DNA from 2 places in the Enterococcus montenegrensis genome. Region 1 is predicted to be linked to the other one. Evidence: predicted binding sites of a transcription regulator. Region 1 holds the regulator's gene; the other holds the start of a gene.
What was found. Region 1 encodes LexA, which represses DNA repair genes until DNA is damaged. Its sites were predicted from a motif close to CNAACANNTGTTNG; they were not measured.

Region 1 (3,218 bases):
GATACACGACTTGCTTGAGCGGTGCCTTCTTCATAGACAGGTAATTTGTCATCCCAATCAGCTGGAAGTTCACCGGCAAATGCTGCTTTAAATTGTGCCGCTAGTTCTGGATAGGCTTGGGTATATTCGGTGAAAACTTTATCCCAGGCCTCTTCAGCTTTTTGTCCCCGATCGTTGATCGTTTCTTTAAAGCGTGCCGCTGCTTGTGCTGGCACGGTGAAATCTGGATATTCCCAACCATAAGCTTTCTTAGCTGCAGCAATTCCTTCTACTCCTAATGGGGCACCATGAACTTTATTCGTACCTTCATTTGGTGCACCAAAGCCAATAATTGTTTTCACTTCAATTAATGATGGTTGATCCACGTTTTCTTTTGCTTTTTCTATGGCTGCTGAAATTTCTTCTAAATCATTACCATCTTTAACTAAAATATGTTGCCAACCATAGGCTTCAAAGCGCTTGCCAACATTTTCTGTGAAGGCTTTTGAAGTTGGTCCATCTAAAGAAATATCATTTGAATCATACAAAACAACGAGTTTGCCTAATTTCATGTGACCAGCCATAGAGGCAGCTTCTTGTGAGACACCTTCCATTAAGTCGCCATCACCACAAAGTGCATACGTGTAATGATCAACAACATTGAAATTATCACGATTATAAGTCGCTGCTAAATGCGCTTCGCTCATTGCCATTCCGACTGCCATGGCAATCCCTTGACCTAAAGGACCAGTTGTTGCTTCTACACCATCAGTATGATTTACTTCTGGATGCCCAGGTGTTTTGCTATCCCATTGACGGAAATTTTTCAAATCATCAATTGTGACGTTATATCCTGCACAATGTAATAAACTGTAAAGTAAAGCCGACCCATGTCCGGCAGATAAAACAAAACGATCACGGTCTGCCCAGTTACGAGAAGTTGCTGGGTTAATTTTCAAATGTTTTGTCCAAAGAGCGTAAGCCATTGGCGCTGCCCCCATTGGTAAGCCTGGGTGACCAGAATTTGCGGATTGAATCGCTTCAATACTTAATGTACGTAAGGTGTTAACGCTCAATTCATCGATTTTATCAAACAATTGTGCTTCCTCCTGTTTTTAGGTTTTTTTTACCTTTATTATTTACATCCCTATTGTATAGGATTATTACCGGAAAAGCAATTAAATATCAATCTCGATTGTGTAAACCTTTTTCTTTTTGAATTTGTTTTAATTTATCTGGCGTTACGTCGTTTCCTTTAGGATCAACAACCTTCATGCCTTCAATATGATGCCGCATACCGGAGCGGAAAGCTTTTAGATACTCTTCGCGTAAATTTTTTTGTTCCCGTGTTTCTGCATCAGTTAGACCAGCTTCTTTTTTCTTTTTTGCTAGCGCATTAATTCGTGCTAATTTTTCTTCTGATAGCATTTTAAAATCCCCTTTTTATTATGAACGTTAAATTCTTTGAGTGACGCATATCTTTCCTTATCTTAGCTAAAAAAAAGCCTGGTGACAACTACAAACTCAAAGCGAACATCTGTTTGATTTGTTTTATACTTTATGCTAAACTAAAATTATTAAAGAAAGAAGGTGCAGTATGGCTAAACGCACAGAAAATCGCCAAATTGAAATTTTAAAATTTATTCACGATCGCGTCTCGCAAAAAGGTTATCCTCCTACTGTGCGAGAAATTGGTGAAGCAGTCGCTTTGTCTTCCACATCAACTGTTCACGGTCATCTTTCCCGTTTAGAAAAGAAAGGCTTAATTTTACGTGATCCTACCAAACCACGGGCAATTGAATTAACCGAATTGGGTCTTGAAAAAATCGGCGCTCAGCCGGAGACAATTCCGATGCTTGGGGTTGTAACAGCCGGTGAACCAATTTTAGCAGTAGAAGAAGCATCGGATTTCTTTCCCATTCCACCTCATTTATTAAACGACAGTGGTTCTTTGTTCATGTTAACGATCCGCGGTGAAAGTATGATTAATGCTGGCATTTTGGATGGTGATCAAGTTATTGTTCGGAAACAAGCTGCCGCAAGTAATGGTGATATTGTGATTGCCATGACTGACGAAGACGAAGCTACTTGTAAAAGGTTTTTCAAAGAACGTGACTATATTAGACTCCAACCAGAAAATGATTATATGGAGCCTATCATTTTGCCAAATGTTAAAATTTTAGGTTTGGTAGTTGGACTTTATCGGGATTTACTCTAGAACGAATAATAAATCTTCGAATTTTTCGAGGATTTATTTTTTTACTTTACAAACCGAACGTACTTTCGTATAATCATTATACAAACATTTGTTCGTATATTTTAATTGAGGTGAAAAGGATGAATACAATTCGCAATATTTCTTTAATCGTTTTAGGTTTAATCGTCAGCTTTGTCATTAGTCATTATGGTGTTGCTCTAGCCGCTTTGATTTTTGTTCCCCCTTTTTTAGTCTGGTTTGCCTTATGGGACGAAAAAAAATATCGTCAAAGTATTCGTAAATTTTATCCTTACAATCAAAAACCACGGGATACCTATCATCAATACAAATAATTTTTAGTAATTATTACAATGGGTTACTTTGACCAATAATTTTTAAGGTTTGACAGATTAGTCTTGAGACTTTTGTGTCAAATCTTTTTTATTTGTTTTATACGTAGAGTATTTACAATTGAGGCTATTCCAATCCATATTTACCCTAATGACTGCTACTATCTTTTTTAAACTTTTATAATTCAAATGAAAATTTAAACGCTTACTATTTTAAAGTCGGATTATTTCCCTTATTTAAAAAACGGCAGTATATTGGTTTTGAGGTAAAAATTTTCATTCTATTAAATAGCATTAAGGAGGAATTTTATTATGACAAGTTATGAACCTAGAAATCCCGAAAAAGATGAACTGCTTTCGCCGGAAAACAGCGTTTTTGTACTAATTGATTATCAGCCTACACAAGTAAACTCCATCAATTCAATGGATCGCCATGAATTAGTTGAAAGTATTGTAAATTTAACAGCTTTGATGCGGGCTTATAATGTTCCTACTATTGTTTCAACGGTCAACGTAGCAACCGGACGTAACAAAGATACTATTCCCCAATTAAAAGAACTAGTAGCTGATTTGCCAAGCTATGACAGAACCTCCATTAACGCATGGGAAGATCGCGAATTTAATGACGCCATTAAAGCAACGGGTAAAAAGAAAATTATTATTGCCGCATTGTGGACAGAGGCTTGCTTAAC
Region 2 (3,218 bases), 1.3 Mb from region 1:
TGCAGATAGCAGATGAGCGCAGTGATCTTGTGGTGTTATGTGGTGGTTTGGGGCCGACGACTGATGATTTAACAAAAGACGTGGTCGCAAAACACGTTGGTCAAAACTTAGTCGAAGATTACGCTGGTCGCAAAGAATTAGATGCTTTTTTTACGAAAGCCAAACGGGAAATGACACCGAATAATTTAAGACAGGTACTCATTTTTGAAGAGGGAATTGCCCTACCAAATGAAACGGGTCTTGCCATTGGCATTTTTTATCAAAGTGCAACGACAGCCTTTTTACTTTTGCCCGGCCCACCTTCAGAATTGCGTCCGATGTTTTTACACCACGCTAAACCGCTTTTAGAAGAAAAATTTCCTCAAACAGACCAACTGATTTCGCGGGTATTGCGATTTTACGGCATTGGGGAATCTAAATTGGTGAGCCAGTTAGCTGATTTAATTGAAAAACAAACAAACCCTACGATTGCGCCTTATGCCAAACCTAATGAAGTTACGCTGCGACTGACAGTTAAGGCACCTGATAAAGCAATGGGCATGAAATTATTAGATGAAACAGAAGCTGCAATCAAAAAGGAGGTGGGGGAATACTTTTACGGCTACGGTGAAGAAAATTCATTGGAAGCAGTGGTCGTAAAATTATTGCAGGAAAAAAATTGCAGTATAACAGCAGCGGAAAGTCTAACGGCAGGACAATTCCAAGCAACCCTCGCCAATATCAGCGGCGCTTCGAAAGTTTTTGCTGGTGGTTTTGTAACTTATGCAAAAGAGCAAAAAGAAAAACTCTTGCAAATTGATGCAGCGCTATTGCAAGAGTATGGTGTGGTCAGTGAAGCCTGCGCCAAAGCAATGGCTAAAAATGCCCGAAAAATTATTGGTGCGGACTACGCATTAAGTTTTACTGGTGTGGCAGGACCAGATGAGCTGGAAGGTCAGCCAGCTGGAACAGTTTGGATTGGTTTGGCAAGTGAAACAGAGGTTACGGCCCACTTGTATCACTTCACCCGTGATCGCGCCTATGTACGTCATAGTGCAGTTATGGCGGGCTTAGATTTATTGCGGCGTGCAGTTTTGTAAATAATTTGCCAAAAGCGAACAAAAGATTAATATCTTTTAACATGCGAAAATACGTTCGCTTTTTCTTGCTTTTTTAATTTAGAAAGGCTATTATTAAAGCTGTGATAAGGAGTTGTTTTTCCTTAGCAGTTGCACAAGTTTTTATGTTTGGTTACAAGTTTCGCTTCAAAAGATGAAGCTTTTGGTAAATAGATGACAAGATAATGGAGGGAATTCATTTGGCAGACGATCGCAAAGCAGCCTTAGATGCTGCGTTAAAGAAAATTGAAAAAAACTACGGTAAAGGCGCCGTGATGAAATTAGGAGAAAAGGCAGATCAACAAGTTTCCACTATTCCAAGTGGTTCGCTAGCTTTAGATGTAGCCTTAGGTGTTGGCGGTTATCCTCGTGGGCGAATTGTTGAAATTTACGGTCCTGAAAGTTCTGGTAAAACAACCGTTGCGCTACACGCGATTGCGGAAGTGCAAAAAAATGGCGGGACAGCTGCTTTTATCGATGCAGAGCATGCGTTAGATCCATTGTATGCACAAAAATTAGGCGTTAATATTGACGAGTTACTATTGTCACAACCAGATACAGGGGAACAAGGATTGGAAATTGCGGATGCTTTGGTTTCCAGTGGTGCCATTGACATTGTTGTTATCGACTCGGTGGCAGCTTTAGTACCCCGGGCAGAAATTGATGGTGAAATGGGGGATGCCCACGTTGGTTTGCAAGCGCGTTTGATGTCACAAGCATTGCGCAAACTTTCAGGCTCCATTAATAAAACCAAAACAATCGCAGTCTTTATTAACCAAATTCGTGAAAAAGTCGGCATTATGTTTGGTAACCCCGAAACAACACCAGGTGGACGGGCGTTGAAATTCTACGCAACGATTCGTTTAGAAGTTCGTCGTGCAGAACAATTAAAATCTGGGACAGATATTATTGGGAACCGGACGAAAATCAAAGTTGTTAAAAACAAAGTAGCACCACCTTTTAAAATAGCTGAAGTCGACTTAATGTATGGTCAAGGTATCTCGCAAGAAGGAGAGCTTTTAGATATGGCGGTAGAACAAGATATCGTTGATAAAAGCGGTGCTTGGTATTCTTACAAGGGCGATCGTATCGGCCAAGGTCGTGATAATGCCAAAAACTACATGAAAGAACATCCTGAAATGAAAGCTGAAATCTCAACGCGTGTCAGAGAAGCATATGGCATCGGAGATGGTAGTGAAGTAACTGTTGAAGAAGCACAAGAAGAATTACCTTTAGATTAATTTAAACAGGACAAAATCCCCGCGAAAATTTTTTCGCGGGGATTTTTTGTCCTATCTCACCAAAACAGCAAGCCGGGAAACATTATAGGCTGTTTCAAAAGATTTTCCAGCAATCCAACCGGGGCCAAAAACAGGATCGACCACGTGATAAAAGCCATCTTTATAACCGTCTAACGTTACGACATGACGATTCCAAATGGCATCGCCCCAAAACATGCGTTTGTGTTCTGCTGGTGCAAAAGCATAGGTAACCCAGGTTACAACAGGATTGCCCTTAGCTATTTCACCTTTTAAAGTTTGAATAGTAGCACCGGAAATATTTGTGAGTTTGCCACCGTTTTGATTGCCCCATTTAACGACAGGACCTGGATTCATTCCTTGGTAAGTTCCGTTGACGTTATGGCGCCATTCACCAGAAAAGCCGTTATTGGGATTATTATTTGGTGATAAAGGCATCGATTTAACGAAGGTCATCAAATTTTGATTGGTTGCAATTTTTTTGTAATGGAGGGCTTGTAAAAGTGAAGTGCCTTCACATAACATCGTATTGCCTTGGCTAATAAAAGGCACACCTAACAAAATCGTTTTATTTGGTTTTGGTGCAGCACTAATTGCTGTAGCACCACTATTAATATAGCCCAACCAGGTTCCTTTTTGATTGTAAAGGGAGTAATAAGTAGCGCCGTTAAAATGTTTATAATAGCCCTTGGCTAAAATGGGTTGGTTGGCAATGCTTGTGGCAGAGCTTTTGAATTGCCAATTAAAATTTCGCCAGACCGACCAATTTTTCGTAATTTTAACGTATTTGTTAAAGTTGTGATAATAACCTTGGGCAGCGACTTCTTTTACCCCACCAGCATTCAAATAGCCAAGCCATTTG

Region 2: a site for LexA is predicted at 1,124-1,137, ahead of recA (recombinase RecA). Genes of this name have one in related genera too.

Annotation. Positions count from the first base shown of each region.
Region 1 is NZ_CP120467.1:1,362,499-1,365,716, reverse strand. It holds gene tkt (transketolase) at 1-1,076, opposite strand, end outside; gene P3T75_RS06625 (DUF896 family protein) at 1,165-1,407, opposite strand; gene lexA (transcriptional repressor LexA) at 1,577-2,197, shown strand; gene P3T75_RS06615 (hypothetical protein) at 2,317-2,529, shown strand; gene P3T75_RS06610 (hydrolase) at 2,839-3,218, shown strand, end outside.
Region 2 is NZ_CP120467.1:2,681,368-2,684,585, reverse strand. It holds gene P3T75_RS12860 (competence/damage-inducible protein A) at 1-1,079, shown strand, start outside; gene recA (recombinase RecA) at 1,298-2,338, shown strand; gene P3T75_RS12850 (C39 family peptidase) at 2,390-3,218, opposite strand, start outside.